3 regions of the Pseudoalteromonas sp. NCIMB 1079 genome follow, and region 3 is predicted to be linked to each of the others. Evidence: predicted binding sites of a transcription regulator. Region 3 holds the regulator's gene; each other region holds the start of a gene.
The links. The regulator LexA, encoded in region 3, represses DNA repair genes until DNA is damaged. The targets are predictions, from matches to a motif close to TACTGTATNNNNATACAGTA.
Positions count from the first base shown of each region.

Region 1: a site for LexA is predicted at 5,054-5,073, ahead of dinB (DNA polymerase IV). Genes of this name have one in related genera too.
Region 2: a site for LexA is predicted at 1,860-1,879, ahead of ruvC (crossover junction endodeoxyribonuclease RuvC). Genes of this name have one in related genera too.

Region 1 is NZ_JBEWZA010000001.1:3,147,863-3,154,546, reverse strand. Features, by position in the region: gene ABX891_RS14670 (response regulator) at 1-1,098, shown strand, start outside; gene ABX891_RS14665 (fumarylacetoacetate hydrolase family protein) at 1,297-1,917, shown strand; gene ABX891_RS14660 (ABC transporter substrate-binding protein) at 1,868-2,791, opposite strand; gene ABX891_RS14655 (aldo/keto reductase) at 2,909-3,961, opposite strand; gene ABX891_RS14650 (acyl-CoA thioesterase) at 3,980-4,408, opposite strand; gene ABX891_RS14645 (hypothetical protein) at 4,570-4,746, shown strand; gene dinB (DNA polymerase IV) at 5,086-6,138, shown strand; gene ABX891_RS14635 (M17 family metallopeptidase) at 6,268-6,684, shown strand, end outside.
Region 2 is NZ_JBEWZA010000001.1:2,486,587-2,493,270, forward strand. Features, by position in the region: gene ruvB (Holliday junction branch migration DNA helicase RuvB) at 1-659, opposite strand, end outside; gene ruvA (Holliday junction branch migration protein RuvA) at 667-1,284, opposite strand; gene ruvC (crossover junction endodeoxyribonuclease RuvC) at 1,287-1,811, opposite strand; gene ABX891_RS11455 (ABC transporter permease) at 1,942-4,443, opposite strand; gene ABX891_RS11460 (ABC transporter ATP-binding protein) at 4,433-5,146, opposite strand; gene ABX891_RS11465 (arylesterase) at 5,147-5,770, shown strand; tRNA gene ABX891_RS11470 (tRNA-Pro) at 5,882-5,958, shown strand; gene ABX891_RS11475 (hypothetical protein) at 6,235-6,483, opposite strand; gene ABX891_RS11480 (cyanophycinase) at 6,576-6,684, opposite strand, start outside.
Region 3 is NZ_JBEWZA010000001.1:520,564-527,247, reverse strand. Features, by position in the region: gene ctaD (cytochrome c oxidase subunit I) at 1-836, opposite strand, end outside; gene coxB (cytochrome c oxidase subunit II) at 836-1,978, opposite strand; gene lexA (transcriptional repressor LexA) at 2,462-3,079, opposite strand; gene ABX891_RS02400 (PaaI family thioesterase) at 3,247-3,687, shown strand; gene ABX891_RS02395 (hypothetical protein) at 3,688-4,068, opposite strand; gene ABX891_RS02390 (hypothetical protein) at 4,382-5,107, shown strand; gene ABX891_RS02385 (chaperone modulator CbpM) at 5,170-5,490, opposite strand; gene ABX891_RS02380 (DnaJ C-terminal domain-containing protein) at 5,490-6,458, opposite strand.

The DNA.
Region 1 (6,684 bases), 2.6 Mb from region 3:
TGGGTTGATGGCACTGAAATGCTATTTTTTAGCATTAAAGATTCAGGTATGGGCATTGCCCCTGAAAAACAAGAACTTATATTTAAGCCTTTTGAACAAATAGCCGATGTAGAATCACGCTCTGTAGGTGGCGCAGGCTTAGGTTTGGCAATATGTGCTGAATTGTTAGCGCGTATGCACGGTGATATTAGTTTGCACTCTGAAATAGGCAAAGGTTCTACATTTACTATTTCGGTTTATCCGGGTGACATTAGTGGAGTAGAACGCCAAACGCTTAATTTTAGTAGCGCACCACAATTACAAAGTAAATCAGCTCCTTGTAAGGTACACGGACGAGTATTAGTAGTTGATGATTTACGTGATTTACGCATGCTAGTTGGTCATATGATCAGTACCTGTGGTGCGCGCGTAGATTATGCCGAACATGGCCAGCAAGCGCTTGAAAAAGTACGCATAGCAGATGCGTATAAAGCGCCTTACGACATTATTTTTATTGATATTCATATGCCTGTAATGGGCGGCAAGGAAGCTACCATAGAGCTTAGAAAAATGGGCTATAAAGGCCCAATAATTGCGCTCACTGCCGCTACGATGAAAGGCATACATGAAGAGCTTGCTGCACTTGGTTTTAACGATGTAATACCAAAGCCTGTTGATAGCGCGGCTTTATATCAATGTTTGCAAGATTACTTGGTAGCGCCAGAGCATGCACCGCAAGCTAAAGATATAAATTGTAGTAATGGCTTAACCGAGAAAAAGCAGCGCTTTTTACTTGTGGAAGACGATCACGATGCAGCGCAAATTACGCAACTACTTTTAGAAAGTTTAGGCGTTGAAACCGTCATTGCGTCTAGCTGCGCACAATGTTTGCAAATACTTAATCACGACCAGCAATTTAATAAGGTATTGTTAGATATGCATTTACCTGATGGTCGTGGCGTTGACTTAGGTCAGCAAATTAATGAACGATATCCAGATCTACGTTTAGTAATTGTAAGTGGCGCAGAGCCAGATCCAAGAGAAATAAAAGATTTAAATATTGACCGAGTTTTACTTAAACCTATTAATTTGAGCTTACTTGAAACGCTTATTAGCTAGGGACTGTTTCTCTTTTTAGGTTGAATTCATCAGTATGTTTGGTGTTTAGGCAAGGCTGAGCTTGTGTAGTATGGTTATTTCCTATAAATAGGCGATAGCGAAGCAAAAATGCCGAACATGCGTTGCCCGATAGCTCCTAGATTGAACAAATTTTAATTCTGAAAGGTCAACAGGCCCAATAACTGAGACATTATTTATATGCATTCAATAAAGTTAGTATCTGAAGAGTTAACACCATCAAAAGTAGTGTGTGTTGGGCGTAATTATACCGCACACATTGCAGAGCTAAATAACGAAACGCCAGAGCAAATGGTTTTATTTAATAAGCCAAATAGCGCAATTACTAATACGTTATTTGCAGCTCACAACGGCGATACGCTACATTATGAAACCGAGTTGTGTTTTGTAGTTAAAAATAAAAAATTTGTAGGTGTTGGACTCGGCCTTGATTTAACTAAGCGTACTGTGCAAAGTAAATTAAAAAATAAAGGGCTTCCATGGGAGCGCGCTAAAGCGTTCGACGGCTCTGTAATTTTAACTGATTTTGTAGCGCTAACTGATGCAATGAAGCACTTTACTTTTGAACTTAAAATTAATAATGAAGTGATTCAGCGAGGTGATACTCATTTTATGCTGCACAACCCTGACTCAATTTTACAAGAAATTAGTGAATTTATGAGCTTAGAAGACGGTGATGTAATAATGACAGGTACACCGTCGGGCGTAGGTGAGGTAACAGCTAAAAGTATTTTTGCAGTGGCGCTTTATGCTAATGATCAGTGTTTGCTTGAGCATCAGTGGCAAGTAAGTAAAAGTTAACGACTTGCTGTTGGTAGTGTTTATCAAAGTCAGTAAAGGTGGTTTTAAGCCAGTTATGCTGACTTTGTTGATACTCAGGCGATTGGAGTACATTATTTTTTAATGCGCGGTTAATTTTTTTAAGGGCTTGCTCTGCAAAATTATTAGGTGCTTTAGCCGCACAGCCTATTGCTCCTCTTATAAATTGAATGTCATTTTCTGCAATTGGCACACTTTCTATATACGTATACTCCCCTTGTTTATTAAAGTAATCAGCCATAAACGGGTAATCAATTGAGTAGTCTAAAAAGCCGTGACTCAAGCGTGCTATAACAGCCTGACTTTCATTTTCGCTACTCCAACTTAACGACGACTCTTTATCTCGTTTTGTATTTTCAATAATTGTATTAATTTTAGTTGTAAATTTACGTGCAGCCGCTTGCCCGTATACATATTGCGGGTCGGTTAATAAATTAATAAGGTGAATAGGCGAGCCGTGCTTTTCTTCTAATTGCGGCTTTAGCTCTTTAGTCGTGATAATTGAAAATGGGGGATATACCGTTGTTGGATTTGAGTAGTTAAGTTGTTGGTTATTATTTTTTTTATAAATAACACACGGAAAACATACATTTTTTCCTTCATTTAAATATTTATTTATACGCTGCTGAGGAACAATTAAGCGGGTATGTTTTACATCAGTTATGGTTCTGATGAGTTGCTCGGTTAGGTTGTCGCAAATACCGCCTTGTGGTGCGCTTTCACTTTTAGCTATATGAAAAGGGGGCGTGTAACTTTGCAGCCAAATAATCTCTTCTAGAGGTTGTACTTTTTGCTCAACGGCGTGCGCGTTGAATACAATTAATAAGCAAAATGCATAGTATCCGTTTTTCAGCATTGATAAGTGTTCGTTGAATTAAGAAAACTTAATAAAAGTATAGTGTTGGTTGTAGTAGGGTCAAATATTTTAGTTTAAAAGCAACCTCATTCAAGGCTGCTTTTAACTCATACATGCTTAATAAGGCATCGGATGGTTTCTAAATATGGTGTTAATCTCACTAAGAATTTCGTCGTTTAGCGTTATGCTAAATGCGTCTATATCTTCCTTTAATTGAGCTATAGATGTTGCCCCGATAATTGAAGAAGTTACGCCATCTACTTGGTTACACCATGCTAAGGCTAGTTGTGCTGGAGTAATATTGTTTGCATGAGCCAGCTCAACATACTGCTTAGTGGCTTGCTCTGCATTGGGTGTATCTCTAAAAATACCGTTACGCTGCATGAAGGTCCAACGAGAGCCTTCAGGGCGAGCACCGTTTAGGTATTTACCCGTTAATAAACCGGCTGCTAAAGGCGACCACGGTAAGTAGGCAATATCTTCGTGTACACATTGTTCTATTAAATACGGCCAGTCTTTAGCGTGCGCTAAGCTAAACTCATTTTGAATAGATACCATACGCGGTAAGTTATGCTCTTTGGCCAAACTTAAGAACTGGCTTATACCCCATGGCGTATCGTCAGATAAACCGCAGTGCTTAATTTTACCTGCTTTAACACATTCATTAAGGCCTTCTAGAATATCAAGCATACTAGCTTGTTGCTCTTGTGTATTTACGTCGGTAAATTTAAGAGTGCCGGGCCATTGTCTGCCAAAGTGAGGGGTAGAGCGGTTTGGCCAATGTAGTTGATATAAATCAATGTAGTCTGTTTGAAGTCGCTTAAGTGAATCATCTACGGCTTCTATTACTGTTTGGCGAGTAATATTGCCGCCATCACGTACCCACGATAATCCATTGCCTGCAATTTTTGTAGCTAGTACCACTTCGCTGCGCTTTTGCTGATTACGCGATAGCCAATTGCCAATAATTTCCTCGGTTTTACCATAGGTCTCTGGCGAAGGAGGCACAGCATACATTTCGGCTGTATCAATAAAGTTTACGCCTTGCTCGAGCGCGTAGGCTATTTGTTCATCAGCGTCGCTTTGAGTATTTTGTTTACCCCAAGTCATACTCCCTAGGCACACTCGAGATACGTTTACGCCACTGCTACCTAGTGGGTTGTATTGCATAAAAATTCCTTAACTAAATTAGTTTTGAGCATGGCTGATTAAAGCCGATAAAAGAGGCTCGGAGATTGGGGCTTTTTGCCCTGTAGTAAAATCAAACATTACAACTTTAGATGCACCCGTAGTCGTTATTGCTTTTTGTGCATGGCTGTAAACGGTGTAGTTCATGGTAAAGCGATCTGTTTTAAGATCTGTAATTGTAACGCCTACAGTGAGTGTGTCGGGAAAAGTTACTGGGCGTTTATAGCGAACGTTATTTTCGCTGATTACTGGGCCCACACCGTTTGGGCTTATTGTATCGAACAGATTTATTTTATTTAAAAAGTCGATCCGGGCTATTTCAAAGTAACGTAAATACACTACATTATTTACGTGTTGTAGCGCATCCATATCAGCCCATGCTACGGTGATATCGGTATGAATAGGGTGCTGATCTTTAAACGTTTGCATTATTTATTGGCCCTTGATTTTTAAAGTACTTAGATTATCAACATGGTGTTACGAGCTCAAGGTAATTAATGGCATGTTTTTTTATAAGATGATTGTACCTGTTTAATTTTAGGTCTACAGTTAAATTACACAGACACACAAAAACACACAAAGGTAAAAATATGCAGAATATAATTAATTGGGCCTTAGCTTGTTTGGTTTTTATAGCCTCTTTTACCTGTTACGCGATGGGGAATGAATCTGGCGCTATCATTTTAATGTTGGCAGGATTTTTATTTGAGGTTATGTATTGGCTACGTGGTTATAAAGAGCAAGAAGGTAATAAGCGCTTTTTTTAATCGCTAACTAGGGCCTGTTGACCTTTCAGGATTAAAATTTGTTCAATCTAGGGGCTATTTAATCGCGGCGCGAGGTTTGTACCTAGTGGGCTAAGTAAAAACCGAGCAACAAAGAGTAAATTGCCCCTAGGCAGAACCCTTCGGGCAGCGTATGTTTGGCATTTGTGCTACGTTATCGCCTATTTATGGGGAATAACCACACTACATAGGCTCTGCCTTGCCTAAATACCAAATATACTGCTGCAAATTTAACCTCGAAAGATAAACAGGCCCTAGGCTTGCTTATCACATTTGATTCTATAATAATGACTGTATAAATAACCAGTCGTTATAGTAGTGATGAAAAAGTTTATTCACATAGATATGGATTGCTTTTATGCAGCAGTAGAAATGCGAGATAATCCAAAACTTGCATGTGTACCGCTTGCTATTGGAGGCAATAGCCGACGAGGCGTGCTCTCAACCGCTAACTATATAGCTAGAGAGTATGGCGTACGATCGGCTATGTCGAACTATCATGCTAAACAATTATGCCCCGATTTAGTTATTGTCCCAGGGCGCATGGCTGTATACAAAGAAGCTTCAAACCAAATACGTGAAGTATTTAGACACTACACAGACTTAATTGAACCTCTTTCTTTAGACGAAGCCTATCTAGATGTAACAGACAGCACCGCTTGTAAAGGCAGTGCCACACTTATTGCACAGCAAATAAGAGCCGATATTTACAATGCTACAGGGCTCACTGCATCAGCTGGTATTGCACCGATTAAATTTATTGCTAAAATAGCCAGTGACGAAAATAAACCGAATGGTCAATTTGTCGTTTTGCCTGATGAGGTTGATGACTTTTTAGCGCAATTACCGCTGGGGAAAATTCCAGGAGTGGGCAAAGTAACGCTCGAAAAGCTAAATTTAAAAGGCTTATATACCGGCAAGGATGTACGTGAAAAAGGCATTAACTGGATGCAGCAACATGTGGGTAATTTTGGTGTGTCGCTTTATCAAAAATGTGCAGGTGAGTATGTTGGTAAAGTATCCACAGATCGCATAAGAAAATCGCTGAGTGTTGAACATACCTACGAGTACAACAAAACGAGTTTACAGGAGTGCTTAGATGAGCTGCCAAGGTTGTTAGAGGAATTAGTTTTAAGGCTTAATAAACAGCAGTTACAAAATCGTATTAATAAATTGAGTGTTAAGGTGAAGTTTGCAAATTTTGTAGTGACCTCAGCCGATCAGGTATATCACGAGCTAAATACAGAAATATTTGTTCAACTACTTACTAAGGCCTACCAGCGAGGGCTACAACAGCCTGTAAGATTACTTGGCATAGGCGTTGGGATTAAAAACGAGCCAGAACAAAACTTCCAACTTAGTATTCTCGATTAAGCTGTAAAGCCTGTAACTCCAAGTTGCCATTTATTGATAGGTTATGTGATTAGCTCATCGCTCCTTGCTGGTCTTCAATATATAAATCGACGATAATAGGGGCTTATGTTTTCTAACAGGACCTTATTTATGGCATACCCTCAAGCGGTTAGTGCAAGCCTTGAATGCACATCTCATGATGCGCTTATTATTATTAGTAATGACTTTTCTCAGTTACCAAATAACTCATTACGTGATGCTATTTTAGCTCAAGCAAACGTAGATTCTCGCATCGGTAAGCAAGTTACTTTATTAGTAATTGAAAACAAGCGCGTTGTACTTGCGCCAACCGGTCCGTTAAATAGAGATTACGACGACGTGCGTCGTTATTTTGATGCTGCTAAATTAGCAATTAACGAAGCAAAAGCGTCGGGCAGTGTTAACCCTGCATTATTTTTACCAAATTTAAATGACGATAGCCGTTATCAGCATGCTTTAGAAGTTGCTTATTTAGGCGCTTGCCAAGCCTTATGGCAGCCATTAGAAGCGCGTGAATATCACGGTGAA
Region 2 (6,684 bases), 2.0 Mb from region 3:
GGTGTGCCGCGCGAGCGCTGCGCGATTTCGGTAGCACCATCGTCACACATTTCTAAACCAAGATAATGTGCTGAACGCCCTACTATGTGCGATAAATCTTCTACAGAATAAAACTCTAATCGCTGCACAATTCCAAAACGGTCACGCAGTGGCGATGTAAGCGAGCCTGCTCGTGTGGTTGCACCAATGAGTGTAAATGCAGGTAAGTCTAATTTAATAGAACGCGCAGCTGGGCCTTCACCAATCATTATATCAAGCTGGTAGTCTTCCATTGCGGGATACAGTATTTCTTCAACTTGCGGGCTTAGCCTGTGTATTTCATCGATAAACAGTACATCGCCCTCTTCTAAATTAGTAAGTAGAGCAGCTAAATCGCCTGCTTTTTCAAGTACAGGGCCTGATGTTGTTTTAATACTTACGTGTAACTCATTGGCTACAATATTTGCAAGCGTGGTTTTACCAAGCCCAGGTGGGCCAAATATTAATAAATGATCAAGCGCTTCACCACGGGTTCGGGCAGCTTCAATAAAAATTTCCATTTGCTGCTTAACATGAGGCTGGCCTCTGTAGTCGGCTAAAAGTTTTGGTCTTATTGCACGATCTATAGAGTCTTCATTTGTTTTTTCAGTCGCATCAATTAAGCGATCCGCTTCAATCATGGGTTACTCACAACATAGATTTTAAAGATTCTCTAATAAGAACCTCAGTAGACATATCGGGTTTACTTATCGATTTTACTGCTTTTTGAGCTTGTGGCAATTTATAACCTAATGCAAGCAGTGCCGATACGGCATCATCCGCTGCATTATTAGCAATTGTCGCATCGCTCATTGGCTCTATTACTGCGCTGTCGCTAAATGGCGTAAATAAATCATTACCCCAATCTTTTAGTCTGTCTTTCATTTCGAGTACTAAACGCTCGGCTGTTTTTTTACCTACACCGGGTAATTTAACAAGCGATGTTGAGTCTTCGTTATTTACACAACTTACAAATTGTTTTGCCGACATGCCCGATAAAATAGCTAAGCCAAGTTTTGGCCCTACGCCATTTGCTTTTAATAGCTCTCTAAACAAGGCACGTTCAACTTTATTATTAAAACCAAATAATAGTTGAGCATCTTCACGCACTACAAAGTGAGTGTAAACAATCGCATTTTCACCAATTTTTGGTAAATCGTAAAAACAGGTCATCGGCATTTGTACTTCGTAACCTACACCACTTACTTCGAGTAATATTTCTGGTGGCTGTTTTTCGACTAAAATACCATTTAAGCGGCCTATCATAATTATTTCCTTAAACGTCCTCTAACGGTTTTGCTTGCGCTGCCCGCTAGTTTAATTAAATTTTGTTCTGAGTGGGCGTGGCAAATCGCAATAGCGAGTGCATCAGCTGCATCGGCCTGTGGCGTACCGGGTAGTTTTAAAATATTTTTTACCATGTGTTGCACTTGTGTTTTATCTGCGCCACCGTTGCCTACTACTGCTTGCTTAATTTGCCTAGCTGAGTATTCAAATACGGGTAAGTCGGCCATCGCAGCGCCAACTATCGCAGCGCCTCTAGCTTGGCCTAGTTTTAAAGCTGAATCGGGGTTGTGCGCCATAAATACTTTTTCAATGGCAAAGGTTTCTGGCGAAAACTGCTCAATAAGCTGTGTAATGCCTTGGTAGATCATTTTAAGCCTAACCGGAAAAGGATGATCGGCTAACTTAATACAGCCACTGCCTAAGTATGTAAATTTAGAACCTTGATGGGCAACAACACCATATCCGGTCAAACGTGAACCAGGATCGATCCCTAAAATGATGGCCAAACAGCGCTCCATTGTTATTATTTTTAAATTACGCTAATAATGCCAGAGCACTGTATAAATTACCAGTACAAAGAAAAACAAAAATGCCCACGTACTAGGTGGGCATTTACAGGAACATGTTAGTTTAAGCTTACCCTAGGGCACGCACTAATCCTTGGGTATTTTGTTTAAGTGTTCGGGCAATCATTAAATAGCCTAAACCAGCCACAAATACACCGCCAGCTACCGGACCAATAATCCATATATGCGGATGTAACTTACCTGCTAAATCAAACATTTGTTGCTGCACAATTAAAAGCGCTATATCACTAAAAAATGCGGCAACTAAGCCAGCTAAACCGCCTAGTAATAAAAACTCATACAGGGTCGCGTTTTTAATTAATCGGCTTTTAGCGCCAAGCGTTCTAAGTATTACAATTTCTTGCATACGCTCACCTAAACTAGCTTGCACTTGCGATATAAGTACAAGCGCGCCACACAGCACAACAATTGCAAGTACAAAGCCAATGGCGAGCGATACTTGCGAAATAGTTGTTTGTATTTGCTTAACAAAGTTATCAATATCAATCGCTGTAATAGTAGGGTAAGTACGTAATAACTGGCTAAAGTCACGTTTTTGATCTGGATTTATACGTACCGACGAAATATACGTCGCCGGAAAATCTGCAAGTACATCAGGACTTAAAATAATAAAAAAGTTAGGTTTAAGCGTGGCCCAATTTACTTTGCGCACACTGGTGATTTTAGCGTCGAACGACTGCGAACCAATTAAAAATGTAAGCGTATCGCCTATCTCAACATCTAAACGCTCAAGCATCGACTCTTCTACTGAGGCTTCAGCCATCGCATTTTCACCAAACCACGTGCCTTGTGTTACTTCATTTTGATCAGGCACATTTTTAAGCCATGTTAGATTTAGCTCACGACCAATACCTGCACGTGCTTCTTCGTCTTTTTTCTCGTTGTCTTGCAGCGATACAGAACGGACTACCAACTCGCCGTTCACCGCATTTACGCGCCCACGAATAGTTGGATAAAACTCTGATACCTGAATGTCTTTTTGAGCTAAATATTCATTAATTGGCTCAAGCTCATTTTGCGTAATATTAACTAAAAACGCATTAGGCGCGTCGCTTGGAAGTTGCGACTGCCAATCAGATATCATGTCGTTTTTAAGTACCACTAAAAACAGCAGTAATTTAATCGCTAACGAAAAACTAATTAACTGTACCGCGTTCACATTGGCACGCTTTTGAATAGATGCAATTGCAAGCGACCAACTATTACCTGGCTTTAATCCTAGTTTTCGACCACCACCAAATATTAATTTAGATACTAAAAACAGCACACCAATTAGCGCAAGTGTTGATATAAACAAAATAAGCGTTATTTTTATGTTGTTACTAAATAACCACATTAATAAAAACACGGTTAGCGCACTCATACCTAAATGCACACGACTTACTGCCAACTTGTCGCCTAAGTTACGGCGCAGAACTCTAAGCGGTGGAATATCAAATAAATCAAATAATGGTTTAATAGAAAACATAACAGCACAAATTACGCCGGTGCTTATAGCCACCAGCCAAGGTTTAAAGCCACCTAAGGGTAACTCTGTGCCCATACTTTTTGATAAGTAACTTGTTGCTATTTCTTGCAAACCATAACCAATTAACAGCCCTATACTTACCGCCATTGCACATACAAGCAATAAATGAAGCATGTATATTTTGCGGATCATTGAGCGGCTACCGCCGAGCGTTTTCATCATCGCTACTGGGTCGTATTGGCGTTCACAATAACGTTTTGCTGAAACAGCTATAGCCACTGCAGCCAAAATAATACCTAATAGGCCGGCAAGTAATAAAAAGCTCTCTGCGCGGTTTAAACTGTTTGAAATGGGTGATTGGCGGTCTTTAACGCCATACCATTGTTGGTTTTCTTTCATTTGTGGTTTAAGCCACTCGTAAAAGCTATTTATGTCGGCCTCACTACCTGCATAAAGTTGGCGGTAATAAACACGACTACCTGGCTGCACAACTTCGGTTTTTGCCACATCGTCAATATTAATAAGCACACGACGGCTGCTTGAAAATACATTAAATGGCGCGTCTGGCTCTTCTACAATAACTTTTGAAACATTAAATAATGCAGCGCCAAGCTCTACTTGCGCGCCTATATCAATATTTAAACTGTAAAATACCGATTCACTTAGCCACACATTACCCGGCGTTGGTCCGCTATTAGCAACTTTAGTTTCACCGGTTAGGGTATCTTTAACTTTTAACTGCCCTTTTAGCGGGTACGCATTAGATGCCGCTTTTACTGAGCTAAACTGCATTTCATCATCGGCAAACAACATAGTGTCGAAATACACCATTTGCGCTGTTTTTAAATTTTGGCTCTGTGCTTGAGTAATAAAAGCGGTGTCCAGAACATGATCGCTGGCAAGTACACGGTCTGCTGCAATAAAAGCACTGCTTTTTTGCGCAATACTTTGCCCTATTCGCTCAGTAACCATCGACAATGTAAGCACGGTTAACACAGCAAGAGCGATAGCTGCGCTTATAACCGTGAGCTCACCACGGCGAAATTCTCGTGAAAATAATTTAAGCGCTAACTTAACCCACATTAGCAACGTCCTCTACTTGGCTTTTTACCAGTAAACCCGCTTCTATTTGAATAATGTGCTCACATTTTTGTGCAAGCCCTTCATCATGAGTCACTAAAATAAGCGTAGTGCCGTGTTGCGTGTTTAAATCAAATAATAAGGATTCAATCATTTTACCGTTTTTGCTGTCTAAATTAGCCGAAGGCTCATCAGCAAATAGTATTTTAGGTGTACCAATAAATGCTCGCGCAATAGCAACACGTTGCTGTTCACCGCCAGAGAGTTGCGACGGATAATGATCAATTCGATGGCTCAAGCCTACTTTTTCAAGCAAAGCAATTGCTTGCTCTTTCGCATCACTTTCACCAGCAAGCTCTGCTGGTAGCATAACGTTTTCTAGTGCAGTTAAGCTTTGTACTAACATAAACGATTGAAACACAAATCCAATTTTAGCCGCGCGCAGTGCAGCACGCTCTTCTTCATCTAAATTGTGTAATGGCTCGCCATCTAAAAACACTTCTCCGCTGCTGGCGGTATCCAGCCCCGCTAATAAACTGAGTAACGTTGATTTACCAGAGCCCGACGTGCCAACTATAGCAACAGACTCGCCATGCTTGACATTAAAGCTGATGTCGCTGAGGATGGGCAGCTCACCTTCAAAGGTAGAGACTACTTTAGACAAACCATTAACCTGAATTATATTTAATTGAGAAAGCGCTGACATATGACTCATTCAATCCTTCGTTTAGTATTCATTTTATTTTTAGTTATCAAACCGCTGAGCGCAGCAGCCGACAACACGATTTTAATACTCGGTGACAGTTTAAGCGCAGCCTACGGACTTCAACAAGAAGAAGGCTGGGTAAAATTGTTACAAGATAAATACGATGACGAACAAGCCGACATTGAACTTATCAACGCCAGTATTAGTGGCGAAACATCTGGTGGAGCCCTACGCCGTTTAGATGCATTGCTTGAGCAATACGAACCCACTCATGTACTTATTGAGCTAGGTGCTAATGACGGTTTACGTGGTTTCCCAGTTAAAAAAATGCAAACTAACTTAACGTCTCTTATTCAAAAAAGCCAAGCAGCTAATGCGATGACCGCCTTAATGGAGGTTTACATTCCCCCTAATTACGGCCCGCGTTACAGTAAAATGTTTACTGACACTTTTTCGCGCGTTAGCGAAGAGACAAATGCGCATTTAATGAACTTTTTTATGCTAAACATTGCCGGCCAACCTGAATTAATGCAAAACGATAGTTTACACCCTAACAAAAAAGCTCAGTTATTAATACGCGATGAGATGTATGACTCGATCAAAAAGTGGTTATATAAAGACTAGCCAATTAATACACCGCAAGAGTGCCTTTTTAGGTCTCTTGCATAATAAACACCCAAACAAACAATCGCTTATTGATTTTTAAAAAAATACACGTACTATTGCATACAACGTCGGTATGTGGCGCAGCTTGGTAGCGCACTGTCATGGGGTGGCAGGGGTCGAGAGTTCGAATCTCTCCATACCGACCAATTAACTAAACCTATATCAATAAGTTAAACTTCTCTTCAAAATATAGCCAAAATTCATCTGTTTTGATTCTACAATTTATCCGTAGCACTATCTTATTTATCTAAGCGCACTTAATAAAACTGAGTTTAGCTGGCTAGTTTTGTGGTTTTTGAGGGGGGTTGTATTTAATTGTTATTAACTTGAAGTGGCCTTTGTGGAATCTATATGAAGGCATTTGATTTCAATTTATTGAAATTAAAATAAAAAAGCGCTCTAAGCGCTTTTTTATTAAAGTACTAGTGCTTGCGCCCTACACCATTACGTACCATATCTTGCCCTGTTTGGAATACATCTTCTGTAATACTGCGCGCTAAAAGCAGCTTTTGTTGGTCGTCAAACACGGCTACAAAACGACTACCATCACTATTGTTTGTTGCCATACCAACGCCCGAAACACCTTTAAGGCCAAGACCGCCGTTTTCTACATTTAATAAAAAGCTTTCTAATTCGGCTAGACTAGAAATTACATCATTTTCTTTATTCATTTTAACACTCTTTTAGTAAGGCTTTTAAATCATTATGGTGGCTATTTTATAGAGAAGAGCCAAAAACTTAAACCCTTGGCTCAGGTTAGTCACTAAATCGACTTTATAGCTAACTCTAAATTGCTTAGCGCACAACCAAACTCTTTTGCATTGATGCGATGATACTGTGTGTCACTCGTTGCTGTAAGGCTAATTATAAAC
Region 3 (6,684 bases):
AAGGTAGGTACTATTGTAGATATAATGCCAAAGGCAGGAAGAATCATTATGTATACTTCGGGATGACCAAAAAACCAAAAAATGTGTTGGAACATCACCGGGTCGCCACCGCCTGCGGCATCAAAAAAGCTGGTCGCAAAATACTTATCGGTAAGTACCATAGTGACAGCCCCTGCAAGCACTGGCATTACCGCTATTAATAAAAAGGCAGTAATTAACCACGTCCATACAAATAAGGGCAACTTCATCCATGTCATGCCGGGGGCACGTAAGTTCACTATGGTTACAATCACATTGATTGCGCCCATTATTGAGCTAATCCCCATAATATGTACGGCAAATACAAACAATGCAGTATTATCATTACTGTATGTTGTGGACAGTGGTGCATAAAAAGTCCAACCAAATGCAGGACCCCCACCAGGCATAAATAACGATGCCAATAGGATTAAAAACGCAAACGGTAAAATCCAAAAGCTCCAGTTATTCATTCTTGGCAATGCCATATCTGGCGCGCCAATCATGAGTGGTATCATCCAGTTAGCAAGGCCTGTAAAGGCGGGCATAACCGCACCAAACACCATAATTAAACCATGCACTGTGGTCATTTGATTAAAAAAGTGAGGGTCGACCAACTGTAAACCTGGTTGAAATAATTCAGCCCTGATCACCATGGCCATTGCGCCACCAATTAAGAACATGGTCAGCGAAAAAATTAAATATAAACTACCTATATCTTTATGATTAGTTGTGTAAAGCCAGCGTTTAAAACCTTTAGCTGGGTGATGAGCATGATGAGCTTCATTGGCGTTAGGTTGTTCTACTATGCTACTCATTAGTTCGCCTCCACTTTGGCATCAAGTGCTGTCTGTATTTGACTCGGTTGAATAACATCACCCGTATCATTACCCCACGCATTACGTTTATAAGTAATAACCGCAGCTAATTGCTTTATAGATAACTGCTTGGCAAAAGCTTGCATTGCCGTACCGGGTCGTCCATGGATAACTACATCAATGTGATCTTTTATATCGCCAAGCACTATCGGGCTGCCTTTAAGTGCAGGAAATACGCCCGGTAACCCCATGCCAGTAGGTTGATGACATGCAGCACAATTAGCCATATATACTTGTTCGCCTAAAGTCATTAATTCTTCTTTTGGGAGGGTTTTATCAAGTAATGCGGCATCTGCTAATGCTGCTTTTTGTTTAGCCTGCTTTGCATCTGCAAGCCATGTTTTAAAATCAGCCTCAGATTTAGCGACCACCACAACGGGCATAAAGCCATGGTCTTTACCACACAACTCAGCACATTGGCCTCGGTAAGTACCTTCTTCGTTTATGTTCGTCCATGTTTCGTTTATAAAGCCGGGGTTAGCATCTTTTTTAACTGCAAAATCAGGTACCCACCAAGAGTGAATAACATCGTCAGAAGTCATTAAAAATCGTACTTTTTGATTTATTGGCAGTACAAGAGGCTTATCAACCTCAAGTAAGTAGTTAGGATTTTTATCTGCAAGATTCGCGATTTCATCTTGCGGGGTAGATAAAATAGAGTAGAACTCTACATCTTCACCCATATATTCATAATGCCATTTCCATTGCGAACCCGTAATTTTAATAGTGAGATCAGCTTTGCTGGCATCTTCCATTGCAATTAGGGTTTTAGTGGCTGGTACTGCCATAGCAATTAAAATAACAAACGGAATTGCAGTCCAAAGTATTTCTACTTTAGTGCTTTCGTGAAATTGGGCAGGTACAGCCCCTTTAGATTTACGGTGATGAATAAGTGCCCAAAACATAATTGCGAACACTATCACCCCAATCACACAACATATTATAAATATGGTCATGTGCAGCTGATATACATTATTGCTTATATCGGTTACGCCTTTGCGCATATTGTATTGGCTGTTAGCCAAAACTGGGTGCGAAAAAACACATAATATAAGCCACAAGGTAGAGGTCAGTTTACCCATGTGACGGCTCCTTTGATGCTATTGCGAATGCAAAGCGAAGAGGCATACGGCTTAAACGCCAATTCGTTATTTTTATTTTTTTAGCCAATCTTATTTAATATTGATTGGTTTTGCTGCGCCAACAACGAGTTTGTGTATATTGTGTGTTCTCAAAACTAAAAAGCTGTGAGTTATTATTAGCTCAGCACATTAACAACTAGCTAAAAAACGAACAACAAGCAAGTTTTAGTATAAAAAACAATCAGGTGATATTGAATAATTAATAAAAAATCGGTAATCAACTGGGCAACAGAAAGTTCAAAATATGAGCAAAACAAAGGGGTTTAACGCATTCGGAGGGGGAAAATATAAGTGCAAAAAAGTTTACAGCTTAAATAGTCAGTGGGCTGTTTACGCCCTATTTTTAGTACAAATTTTAAAACAAAAATGCGTACTAGTTAGTACGCATTTATAAAACTGCTTGTTTAAAAGCTATTTTTAAAGTCACATCCAATCAGCGTTTCTTATAACGCCAACGGCTAAGCCTTCAATATTAAAAGACTCATTCTCAAGATCTACTTCAATAGAGTCAAAATCGTCGTTTTCAGCATGAAGTAATACTTTACGACCCGCTTTCTCAAGACGTTTTACAGTTACGTCTTCGTCTAGGCGGGCAACAACAACTTGTCCGTTTTCAGCGGTTTGAGTACGATGTACAGCAAGTAAATCACCATCCATAATGCCAATATCTTTCATGCTCATACCGTTAACGCGTAGTAAAAAATCTGCAGCCGGTTTAAACATTAATGGATCGATTTTGCAGTGACTTTCAACGTGCTCTTGCGCCAAAATAGGTGAACCAGCAGCAACACGCCCTATAAGCGGTAAACCTAATTGTTCTGGCTCTTCTTCTTCAATTAATTGAATACCACGGCTTGCACCTGGTTTCATTTTAATTGCGCCTTTTTTAGCAAGTGCTTTTAAATGTTCTTCAGCAGCATTGGCACTTTTAAAACCTAATGTTTGCGCTATTTCAGCACGTGTAGGAGGCATACCAGTGTCTTTAATAAAAACTTTAATTAGTTCGAGTATTTGAGCTTGGCGGTTCGTTAATGGTCGCATACAACTGGTTTTCCATACAGTACATTTAACTGTGAGTATATACAGTTAAATAAAAATCGCAAATTTAAATTAAGCCTTAAAATAGCTAAAGTAATTTCACTTGTGTACATTTTAGGGATATAACTAAAGCTAAGTTTATAAATGATTAAAAATGCAAAGGAGACATTATGAGTATTTGGTACCAGCCCATCACCTTAGAGCTGTGCAAGCAGTTAGAACAAGGCATTAATGGCCAAGGAACATTAATGAAAACTATGGGGATAGAAGTCACAGAAATTGGCGATGATTATTTGGTTGCCACAATGCCGGCAATTCCTGAGCATCATAACCCAATGGGGATGGTTCACGGCGGAGCTAACGTTGTACTTGCCGAAACAGTTGCCAGCTATGCCGCTAACTTTGTTGTCGATTTTACTAAATTTTACTGTGTAGGGCAGGAAATTAGCGCAAGTCATTTAAAAGCATCTCGCAACGGCACTTTAACAGCAACGGCAAGAGCGTTTCATATTGGCAAACGTAGTTCAGTATGGGAAATAAAAATTACAAATAGCCGCAATGAGCTGTGCTGCGTATCAAAAATGACCGCAGCAGTCGTAGAGCGAAGATAGTTACTTTTCGATTGGGTAAATGGTAATTTCCATACCCGCACCAATCGCAGATATACGCAATAATGTATCTGCGTCTAAGGCTTGATTAAAGCACTTAGGAGAAGTCCCTGATTCAAAACCAATATCAAACGTTCTACGTGAACAGCTTAACCATTGCTTTAGCGCGTTACGCGAACACGATTCAATAAGCTCACATATATGGTTTATGGCTTTATCAGGTGTGCTCACCTCACCTGTAGCTTCAATACGCGCTAGTTGACGGTATTCGTCTTTGTCATAATGTAAAATCGTCGCGACTTTTTTCAAGTCCGCCACTAGCAAACTAATATCTTGCTTTGATTCAAGCTCAAGATCTACATTTAAAAATTGAATTTCCGACATCGTTTCGTATTTATCCTCTAATAATTTCATTGCAAACTTTAACGCAGTTTTACCGTTATACCAAATCAACTATGCTCTATTAACCACTTTATATGGATATTTCGCAGCTTTTAAGTATTTTTTAGCATTTAAAGCTAGCTGGATATCAAATATTCAGCTCAATTAAACAGATAAGTCATGTTAGGAATTTAAGTGTAATCTTTTTTATTTTTAAATGATTACAGTAAGCTATAGTTTAAACTGCGACAAAATGTCGCAGTAACTTATCCTATTAATGTAATAAACTAGCCTCTAAAAATAATAAGACTAAAACATGAATAAAAAAATATTTAAACATGCTCGCAAGTTACATAAATGGTTAGGTTATTTATTAGCACTACAAATTTTAGCATGGTTACTAGGTGGTTTAATTATGAGTGCAATCCCTCTTGATAAAGTTCATGGGGAGCATCTTGCAACACGTACTCTTAATAACCCATTTACGCAGGCTGATTATGTTGCCTCCCTTGACGATATTGCCTCTCAGGTGGTTAATCCAACACAAATAATTTTTGAGAACTTCTTAACTACACCACTTATTACTGTCTTTAGTAATAACGAGCAGCAAAGCTTCAATGGCATAACAGGCCGACCATTTGAACCGCCAACTAAAATACAAATTACCGCAAATGCTAAAGCACACTTACTTATTGACGCTCAAGTAACAAGCGCTGTACTACTAAAGCTAGGTACGCGGGAAGTCGGATATAAAACCAATGTTTGGCAGGTCCAATTTGACGACACCTTTAACACAACACTGTACTTGTCAGAAAATAACGGCAAAGTTGTCACCGTTCGCAGCACGCTATGGCGAATATTCGACTTTTTTTGGATGTTACATATTATGGATTACGATGAGCGAGAGAATTTTAATAATCCACTACTTATTAGCTTTTCAGCAACTAGCGTACTTTTTTGTTTAAGTGGAATATTATTACTTATACAAAATATACGACTAAAACGATTTATCCGAATTAAAAATAAGAATAAATCAAAGTAGTCATATTGGTTTTTGAGAGCTAGCGCCCACTTATCAAAGAGTAAATAAGCCTAGGGCTTATTTTATTCCAAGTGCTTAAATCGACTCAAATGTCGCTTTAACATTTCGTTTTCGAAAATCAACTCATCACGCTCATCCAGCAATTGTAAAACTAAAGCTATTGCCGACCAATCTAACGAAAAGTCATGTTGGATACGGGCCGCTTTTTTAACTAAGGTCACTGCAGATACCGTAAATAGCCACTGCGTAACATGCTTCCCCTCAATTGGAACCGCAATATTATGCTCAACTAACTCATATAAAATTGCTTCGCTAATATCACTGCTCAAACATAGCTCTTTGCTAGTAAGTAAATCGTCTTTTTGTGTCACGATAATTTGCATTATGGCTTGCTCCAGTTATTACGGGGATCAAAGTGAGCTTTTTTGGCTAATTCTTCCCACAGTTTTTTACTGGTATCATCAACAGATGTTGGATTAACAATTTTAAGCACAGCAAATAAGTCACCTTTAGCTTTTTTACTCATTAATCCCTTACCTTTAATACGCAAGCGTTGACCAGACTGACTATTAGAAGGAATAGTTAATTGGATTTTTCCTGTCAACGTAGGTAAATTTAGCTTTGTACCAAGAGCCGCTTCCCATGGTGCAAGAGGGACAATTATATTTAGGTTATGACCCTCAACATCAAATAATGGGTGAGGCACTAAACTAATTTGTAAATACAAGTCGCCATTTTGCCCATTCGCTGACCCTAATCCGCCTTGCCCTTTTAGTCGAATTCGCTCGCCATTTACTGAACCTGCGGGAATTTTCACTTTTAGTGATTTTTTAATTTCAGTGACACGGCCACTGCTGTCTCGCTGCGGTAACATAAACTCAACAGGCTTCACGGTATCAACTAAAGTCTCTTCAAGAAAAATTGGGAACTCTATTTCCACATCTTGTCCTTTTTGCGCGCGAGCGGCGTTACTTCTGCTCTGCCCGGAACGATTGAATCCACCGGCGCCGCCAAACATTGAATTAACAAAATCAGAAAACTCTTGATCGGTTTGAGGATCGCTTTGCTGATAATTACTTTGCGATGAGGCATTGTTACCACCATAATTACCTTGCTGTTGACGAGCACGATTTTGTTGGTGACGACGTAACTCGTCGTATTTTACACGTTCTTCTTTGTTATGAATGACTTCGTAAGCTTCTGCTATTTCTTTAAACTTATCTTCTGCTTGAGGCTCTTTGCTTACATCTGGGTGATATTTTCTGGCTAACTTTTTATAAGCTACTTTAACCGCTTTATCATCTGCATCAGGCGATATTCCAAGCACTGCATAATAATCAACAAATTTCATTTGCAATCCAAATCCTCATATTGAGTAAGCTTTAAGCATACTCCTTAACGGGTAACCTTGTGTGGTTAAAATACGATAAATAGTGAGAAATAAATGAATAGTGAAAATAACTTTGAGTAAAAAATTAATCAGGCACTTTTTAGTAATATAAGCGTTGGCCTTAAGTTAACTTTATCTTTTATCTTCAAGGCTTTAAACTGCCCATTCCTGTAGTTCACATTTGTGA